DNA from 2 places in the Streptomyces sp. NPDC043876 genome. Region 1 is predicted to be linked to the other one. Evidence: riboswitches for the same ligand, from Rfam matches in the RefSeq annotation. Region 1 holds a riboswitch; the other holds the start of a gene.
The links. Region 1 has a riboswitch for S-adenosylmethionine ahead of AC0693_RS08655 (aminotransferase class V-fold PLP-dependent enzyme). Riboswitches for the same ligand answer to the same signal wherever they lie in the genome.
Positions count from the first base shown of each region.

Region 1 (4,409 bases):
GGCCCCTGGCCCGGGGTGGCGGGCCGCGGCCGTGCCGGTGCCGCGCACGAGCGTCTCCTCGGCTCGCGGCCTCACCGGTTCGGAGAAAGTCCCCAGCGGTGGCCGCTCGTCCTGCGGGGACACTCCTGCCCGTCCCCGTCCCGACCCCGACCCGCGGCGTGGGCCATGGCGTCAGGGACCACTAGCCCTACCCAGCCCCGCCGGCGTTTGAGGCGAACCACCGCGGGCCGGGACGCCCACCCCCGGGCCAGGGGGGCATACCCCAGCCCCGCCGGCGTTTGAGGCGAACCCGCCGACCCCGGGCCAGGGGGCATGCCTCAGCCCCGCCGGCGAATGAGGCGAGCGTCAGACGGCCGGGACGCAGCGGCCTTCTTCCGTGCGGTACGTCCACTGCGCCCCCTGCGCCACCAACTCCCGCACGGCCCCCACGAACCGCTCCACGTGCTCGTCCGGCGTACCCGCCCCGAAGCTGACCCGGATCGCGTTCAGCGACCGCTCCCCCGGCTCCGACTCCGGCGCCCCGCACTCGCCCGGCTCCTGCGGCGCGCTGCCCAGCAGGGTCCGGACCAGCGGGTGGGCGCAGAACAGGCCGTCGCGGACCCCGATCCCGTACTCGGCGGAGAGCGCGGCGGCGAAGTGCGAGCTGTTCCAGCCGTCCACGACGAAGGAGATGACGCCCACGCGCGGCGCGTCGTCACCGAACAGGGACAGGATCCGCACGGCCGGGACCTCGGCCAGGCCCTCGCGGACCTTCGCGATCAGGTGCCGCTCGCGCGCGACCAGGGTGTCGAACCCGGCCTCGGTCAGCGCCCGGCAGGCGGAGGCGATGGAGTAGACGCCGATGACGTTCGGCGAACCGGCCTCGTGGCGGGCCGCGGTGGTGTGCCACTCGACGTCCACGCCGCCGTCCTCGCGCCGGGCCACCTTCCGGGAGGCACCGCCGCCCGCGAGGTACGGCTCGGCCTCCTGGAGCCAGTCGGCCCGCCCCGCGAGCACGCCCGAGCCGAAGGGCGCGTACAGCTTGTGCCCGGAGAAGGCGACCCAGTCGACGTCCAGGTCCTGCACCGACACCGGGTGGTGCGGGGCGAGCTGGGCGGCGTCCAGGACGATCCGCGCGCCGTGGGCGTGCGCGGCGGCGGCGAGTTCCCTGACCGGCCACAGTTCACCGGTGACGTTGGACGCGCCGGTGACGCAGACCAGCGCCGGGCCGTAGCCCCCTTCAGTCGATGCAGTGCGGTCGGCCAGCGCCCGCTCCAGCGTGGCGACGGCCTCGCCCGGGGTGCGCGGGGCGTTCAGGTAGGTGACCCGGGCGTCGCGCCAGGGCAGCAGCGAGGCGTGGTGCTCGGTCTCGAAGACGAAGACCTGGCAGTCGGCCGGGAGCGCCTGGCCGAGGAGGTTCAGCGAGTCGGTGGTGGACCGGGTGAAGATCACCTGATCGGCGGGGCGGCAGTCGAGGAACTCCGCGACCGTGGCCCGGCTCTGCTCGAAGAGGTCGGTGGAGAGCTGCGAGAGGTACCCGGCCCCGCGGTGCACGCTGCCGTAGTAGGGGGCGTACGCGGCCACGTCGTCCCAGACCCGCTGCAGCGCCGGGGCGCTGGCGGCGTAGTCCAGCGCCGCGTAGGTCACTTCGCCGCCGGTGACCAGCGGCACGGTGACGTCCCGGCCGAGCACCTGGAGCGGCTCGGCACAGGCGGCGTCGCAGGCGGCGCCGACGCTCGTGTCAGCGGTGGAGGTGGTGGCGGCGTTCAGGGATGCGGACATGGCGGTATCTCCCGGCAGGCAGGGGTGAATGGCTTCAGGGGGCCCGTACGCGGCCGCGGAGGGCGGGGTACGGGGAGTCCCGGGAGACGGGGTGCGCCGGCGGTACCGGAGGTACGCGGACAGGACCCTGTTCCGGGGGGTGAAGAAGGGGCTTGAGCGCCCTATCGCATTCGCTTGCTCACGGAAAACGCTCCTCGAGAGACCAGGACCCCTGGATTCGAGGGATCCGCGCTTGCCGCAAGCCTCGCTGCCTGCGGCCTGGTCATCACCCGGGGCACCCCGCCACGGAAGGAGGGTTGCCGGACAGCAAGCCGGGGCCTAAACGCTGTCACTCGTGACCTGGTCTGCATCCTGCCACACGATCTCCCGCGCACAAGCCCCGGTCCGCATGTCGGAACCGGGGCCCGGCGCGAAACCGACCCTGCTCAGGCGTTGCTGGCCTTCACCCACCGGTCCAGCGCGGCCAGGGCCGCACCGGAGTCGATCGACTGCGCCGCCCGGGTGACGCCCGCCGCCAGCTGCTCCTCCAGCGTGCCGCTGCCCGGGTCCAGGGCCACCAGCGCGGCCGCCGAGTTCAGCAGCACGGCGTCGCGCACCGGGCCGCCCTCCCCCGCCAGCAGGCGCCGGGCGACGTCCGCGTTGTAGGCGGGGTCGGCGCCCCGCAGCGCGGAGACGTCGACCAGGGAGATGCCGATGTCGCGCGGGTCGAAGCCCTGCTCGGTGACCTTGCCGTCGCGCACCCACCACACCCGGGAGGTCGCCGTGGTGGTCAGCTCGTCGAAGCCGTCGTCGCCCCGGAAGACCAGTGCGGAGGAGCCGCGTTCGGCGAGCACGCCCGCCACGATGGGGGCCATCCGGGGGTCGGCGACGCCGGTCGCCTGCGCCCGTACCTTCGCGGGGTTGGTCAGCGGGCCCAGCACGTTGAAGGTGGTCCGGATGCCCAGTTCCCTGCGGGCGCCCGCGACGTACCGCAGCGCCGGGTGGAACTTGACGGCGAAGCAGAAGGTGATGCCCGCCTCCTCGGCCACCTCGGCCACCCGCGCGGGGGTCAGGTCGAGGTTGACGCCCAGCTGCTCCAGGACGTCGGAGGCGCCGCTGGAGGAGGACGCGGCGCGGTTGCCGTGCTTGACCACCTTGGCGCCCGTCCCGGCGACCACGATCGCGGACATCGTCGAGATGTTGACCGTCTTGGCGCCGTCGCCGCCGGTGCCGACGATGTCGACCGTCCGGCCGGGGACCTCGATCAGGTTGGCGTGGTCGTACATGGTCCGTACGAGGCCGTTGATCTCGGCGACGGTCTCGCCCTTGGCCCGCAGCGCGACCACGAAGCCCGCGATCTGGGCGTCCGTCGCCTCTCCGCGCATGATGCGGTCCATCGCCCACGCCGTGTCGTCCGCGCCGAGGTCGCGGCCGTCGAGCAGGGCGTCCAGTACGGCCGGCCAGGTGCGGGCCGCCACGCTGTCGCCGCCCGCCGGGGTCACAACGTTCATGGTCCGCTCCTGATGGTCCACAGTCGATGGGTGAGGCCCCAGCCTATCCAGGCGGGGAGTACGGCAAAGAGCCCCGTCCAGTGACTGGACGGGGCTCTTGCCGTGGCGACGCGGAGACTGACCGGAATCAGTCCGTCAGGCGGAGTCAGTGGTGGCCGTGGCCGCTCTGGATCTCCTTGTACTCCTCGGACGTGGGCTTCGGGATCTGGTTGTCCTCGCCGTAGAAGCCCTTGCTCAGCTTCGCGCGGAGCTTCTCGACGCCCGAGACCTTGCGCTCGACGCCGTTCTCGTCGACCGTCGGGCCGATCTCGAGCGGCTTGTACTGCTCGTACGAGGTCAGCGTGTGCAGCTGGCCCTGCGAGAGCGGCTCGTGGACCTCGACGAACTCACCGTGCGGCAGGCGCTTGATGATGCCGGTCTCGCGACCGTGCAGCACCTTGTCCCGGTCCCGGCGCTGGAGGCCGAGGCAGATCCGCTTGGTGATGACGAAGGCGATGACCGGGCCGACGAAGAAGCCGATCCGCGCGAACCACGTGATCGAGTTGATCGACAGGTGGAAGTACTGCGCGAACATGTCGTTGCCGCCGGCGATGAGCAGGATCACGTACCAGGTGATCCAGGCGACGCCGAAGCCCGTACGGGTCGGGACGTTGCGCGGGCGGTCCAGCAGGTGGTGCTCGCGCTTGTCACCGGTGACCCAGGACTCGATGAACGGGTAGACCGCGATCGCGACCAGGATCAGCGGGAAGATCACCAGCGGGATGAACACGCCCAGGACGAGCGTGTGGCCCCACAGGTTGATCTCCCAGCCCGGCATGGCACGGATCAGGCCCTCGGAGAAGCCCATGTACCAGTCGGGCTGCGCACCGGTGGACACGTGGTCCGGGCGGTACGGGCCGAGCGCCCAGATCGGGTTGATCGACGCCAGCGCCGCGATGGCCGCGATGACACCGAAGACCAGGAAGAAGAAGCCTCCGGCCTTGGCCATGTAGACCGGCAGCAGCGGCATGCCGACGACGTTCTTGTTCGTCTTGCCGGGGCCCGCGAACTGGGTGTGCTTGTGGTAGAAGACCAGGATCAGGTGGGCCACCAGCAGGCCCATCATGATGCCGGGCAGCAGCAGGATGTGGATCGAGTAGAACCGCGCGACGAAGTCGC
Region 1 covers NZ_JBWKDV010000002.1:789,334-793,742, reverse strand. Annotated here, with positions in the region: gene AC0693_RS08655 (aminotransferase class V-fold PLP-dependent enzyme) at 346-1,761, opposite strand; SAM riboswitch class IV at 1,985-2,101, opposite strand; gene trpD (anthranilate phosphoribosyltransferase) at 2,187-3,251, opposite strand; gene qcrB (cytochrome bc1 complex cytochrome b subunit) at 3,397-4,409, opposite strand, start outside.

Region 2 (4,409 bases), on a different contig from region 1:
ACGGACGGCCTGCGTGCCCGGCGGTTTCTTCCCGCCGGACCCTGCGGGCCTCACTGACCCGGTCCTCGTTTATGTAGCACTCTCACTAGGAGAGTGCTAACGCCAATGATTAGCACTCGGCACCCCCGAGTGCAAGCGGCTTGGGGGAACACCCGGTGAACGGCGTGGCCCGCGGCGCGCCCCGCGCACCCTCCCCGGCCAGGCGCCGCAAGGCCCGCGGCCCCCCGGCGGCCGCTCACGCCCCGGCGCGGAAGCCCGTACGCACGAGGGGCCCGCATCCCTAGTCCCGGGATGCGGGCCCCTCGTGTTCGTCTGTCGGTGGTCGATCGCTCCGGCTAGCCGACAGCGAGCTTGACCATGTCCGCCTGCGGACCCTTCTGGCCCTGCGAGATCTCGAACTCGACCCGCTGACCCTCTTCAAGGGTGCGGTACCCGTCCATCTGGATGGCGCTGTAGTGGACGAACACATCCGCACCACCGTCGACCGCGATGAAGCCGTAGCCCTTCTCCGCGTTGAACCACTTGACGGTGCCCTGAGCCATGCCTAACTCCCCTATTACTGGCCCTTGCGCAGGACCGCACTTCGCGGACCCGGGTCAGAACTTGCGCCGGAACGCCTCGACCGGGGCTGAATGTATCCGCACCGCTGCTGTCTGCAACAGGTCATTCCGACGAGAATTCTGGACACGCCAAAACTTTGAAATAGGGTGAAAATTAGGAGTATTCCGGGGCAACTCGGGCCGGACAAAGGACGCCAAGGCCTCATAGCGCGCTTGCATGTTGACTCAATGTCAACCCTTCCGCGGCCCGTTCATATGCGGCGGGCAAGAACAGCGGTGGGGACTTCCCCAACTCTACCGCGCCCAACCAAGCAGAATTGCCCCCTCCGTTTCTCACCGGAGAGGGCAATTCGGGGTGGAGCGCTGCCGCGGGGGATCAGCCGCCCGCGACGGCGGGAATGATCGAGACGCCCGCGCCGTCCGGCGTCGGCGTCTGCAGCCCGCCCTCGAAGCGCACGTCGTCGTCGTTCACGTAGACGTTCACGAAGCGGCGCAGCTTGCCCTGGTCGTCGAGGACGCGGGCGGCGATGCCCGGGTGGCTCTGCTCCAGGGAGTCGATGACCTCGCTGAGGGTCGCGCCGTCGGCCGGGACCTCGGCCTTGCCGCCGGTGTAGGTGCGCAGGATGGTGGGGATGCGGACGTTGACGCTCATGGCGCTACTGCCTTTCCGGGGGTCGGGGAGGGTCAGGCCAGGCCGGCGGCGCGGAACGCGTCCAGGCTGGGGCGGATGGTGGCGGTCTGGCCGCTGTCGTCGGCCACCGCCTCCAGGGTCTTCAGGCCGTCGCCGGTGTTGAGGATCACCGTGGTCAGCGCCGGGTCGAGCTGCCCGTTCTCGATGAGCTTCTTCGTCACGCCGACGGTCACGCCGCCCGCGGTCTCGGCGAAGATGCCCTCGGTCTGCGCCAGGATCTTGATGGCCTCGACGACCTGCATGTCGTTCACGTCCTCGACGTAACCGCCCGTGCGGCGCGCGATGTCCAGGACGTAGGGGCCGTCCGCCGGGTTGCCGATGGCGAGCGACTTGGCGATGGTGTCCGGCTTCTGCGGGCGGACCACGTCGTGACCGGCCTTGAAGGCGGTCGAGACGGGCGAGCAGCCCTCGGCCTGGGCGCCGAAGATCTTGTACGGCTTGTCCTCGACCAGGCCGAGCCTGATCAGCTCCTGGAGACCCTTGTCGATCTTCGTGAGCTGCGAGCCGGACGCGATCGGGATGACGATCTGGTCGGGCAGCTGCCAGCCGAGCTGCTCGCAGATCTCGTACGCCAGGGTCTTGGAGCCCTCGCCGTAGTACGGGCGCAGGTTGACGTTGACGAAGCCCCAGCCCTCGCCGAGCGGGTCGCCGATCAGTTCGGAGCAGAACCGGTTGACGTCGTCGTAGTTGCCCTCGATGCCGACCAGGTCACCGCCGTACACGCCGGCCATGACGACCTTGCCCTGCTCCAGGTCGTGCGGGATGAACACGCAGGAGCGCAGTCCGGCCCGGGCGGCGGCGGCGCCGACGGCGCCGGCCAGGTTGCCCGTGGAGGAGCAGGAGAGCGTGGTGAAGCCGAAGGCGCGAGCCGCCTCGACGGCGATCGCGACGACCCGGTCCTTGAAGGAGTGCGTCGGGTTGCCGGAGTCGTCCTTGACGTAGAGCTTGCCGGTGACGCCCAGCTCCTTGGCCAGGTTCTCGGCGTCCACGAGCTTGGTGAAGCCCGGGTTCAGGTTCGGCTTGGAGGCCACGTCGGCGGGGACGGGCAGCAGCGGCGCGTAGCGCCAGATGTTGTTCGGCCCGGCCTCGATCGCGGCGCGCAGCGCCTCGGGGTCACCGGCCGGAAGGTCGTAGGCCACTTCCAGCGGGCCGAAACACTCGGCGCAGGCGAAAATGGGACCGAGCTCGAACCGGGTGGCGCATTCGCGGCAGGAAAGCGCGGCGGCGGGTCCGAGATCGACGGTGGTCGCGGCAGAGGTGACGTCAGTCTGTACAGCCATGACGGCGAGGCCCTTTCTCCTCATCTTCCCCGTGGCGCACTTCGCCACGAGACGGATTTGGCACCTTCCCTAGCCGGGGACCTCGCTGCGTACATGAGCGCGAGACCGACTGGAGGGTTGCCGGGGCTTCAACGGGCCGTATCCCTCTGCCCCTCTGGATGAGCGGTATGGCGCGAACGCGCCTTGGCGGCGCACCCGTGCGTTTGTACGTGGGGACCCCCGACATGCGATGGTCCTCCGCGTTGTTCAAGACTGTAACCGAAGGCATGGATGGTTGAGACAGCCGTCCAAACCGCGAGATGGATCATATTTCGGCCATAACGATGGCCGGGTCACCACCGAATCAGGGAGTGCTGAAGGTGCTGGAAGAGGTGGAGCGCTGGCTGGGGGCCCGCTCCTGGTCCGCCACCGACCGACCGCTGGAGCGGCTGCTCTCGGCCAAGCGGGCATCGGGCATCACAGTCAGCGTCGTCCTGCCCGCTCTCGACGAAGAGGCGACGGTCGGCGCGATCGTCGAGGTCATCCGCCGTGACCTGATGACCTGCCTGCCCGTCCCGCTGGTCGACGAACTCGTCGTCGTCGACTCCGGTTCGAGCGACCGGACCTCCGAGGTCGCGCGGCGCGCGGGCGCCCGCGTGGTGCACCGCGACGACATCCTGCCGCGGGTCCCGGCGCTGCCCGGCAAGGGCGAGGTGCTGTGGCGCTCGCTGCTGGTCACCACCGGGGACATCGTCTGTTTCGTCGACGCCGACCTGCGCGACTTCTCCGCCGCCTTCGTCTCCGGGATCGTCGGCCCGCTGCTGACCGAACCGGACGTGCAGTTCGTCAAGGCGATGTACGACCGCCCGCTCGGCGACGCGCCCGGGCAGGGCGGCCGGGTCACCGAGCTGGTCGCCCGCCCGCTGCTGAACCTGCACTGGCCGCAGCTGGCCGGATTCGTCCAGCCGCTGGGCGGCGAGTACGCCGTACGGCGCTCCCTGCTGGAGCGGCTGCCGTTCCCCGTCGGCTACGGCGTCGAGCTGGGCCTGCTGGTGGACGCGCTGCACACGGCGGGCCTGGACGCGCTGGCGCAGGTGGACGTCGGCGTACGGCTGCACCGCCACCAGGACGGGCGGGCGCTGGGCCGGATGGCCGCCGCGATCTACCGCACCGCGCAGCTGCGCCTGTCGCGCGGGCACCTGGTGCGGCCGGAACTGACCCAGTTCGAGCGGGGCCCGGACGGCTTCGAACCGCGCACCCACCCGGTGGACACGGTGGAGCGGCCGCCGATGCTGGAGGTGGAGGAGTACGCCCACCGGCGGGTGGCCTGACGGGTGCGGCCGGGTGGGCGCGGGGTGGCATGACGGGGCTCACGGTTTGAGCCCGGCCCGCCCGGGCTAGGTTGCCCGCATGGCCTCTCAGGTACTCGTCGCCGCGAACCGCGGCCCGCTCTCGTACGCCCTCGACGCCGAAGGGAACCTCAGCGCCCGGCGCGGCGGAGGCGGCCTCGTCTCCGGTCTCTCCGCCGCCCTCACCCGGCAGCCGGACGCCCTGTGGATCTGCGCGGCGCTCTCCGACGCGGACCGCGAGGCGGTCCGCCGGGGGGTCGCCGAGCCGGGCGTGCGGATGCTGGACATCGATCCGGCCGTCTACGACGACGCCTACAACGCCATCGCGAACTCGGTCCTCTGGTTCACCCACCACCACCTCTACGACGTCCCGCGCGAGCCGGTCTTCGACGCCGCCTTCCACCGGGCGTGGGAGTCGTACACCACCTACAACCGGGCCTTCGCGGAGGCGCTCGCCGCAGAGGCGGAGCCGGGGGCCCGGGTCCTGGTGCAGGACTACCACCTGGCGCTGGTGCCCGGCATGCTGCGGGAGCTGCGGCCGGACCTGCTG
Region 2 covers NZ_JBWKDV010000001.1:951,424-955,832, forward strand. Annotated here, with positions in the region: gene AC0693_RS04630 (cold-shock protein) at 336-542, opposite strand; gene AC0693_RS04635 (ubiquitin-like small modifier protein 1) at 937-1,212, opposite strand; gene thrC (threonine synthase) at 1,245-2,555, opposite strand; SAM riboswitch class I at 2,549-2,696, opposite strand; gene AC0693_RS04645 (glucosyl-3-phosphoglycerate synthase) at 2,891-3,841, shown strand; gene AC0693_RS04650 (alpha,alpha-trehalose-phosphate synthase (UDP-forming)) at 3,921-4,409, shown strand, end outside.
Region 2: linked by a shared signal. The riboswitch ahead of thrC (threonine synthase) and the one ahead of AC0693_RS08655 (aminotransferase class V-fold PLP-dependent enzyme) in region 1 are both predicted to bind S-adenosylmethionine.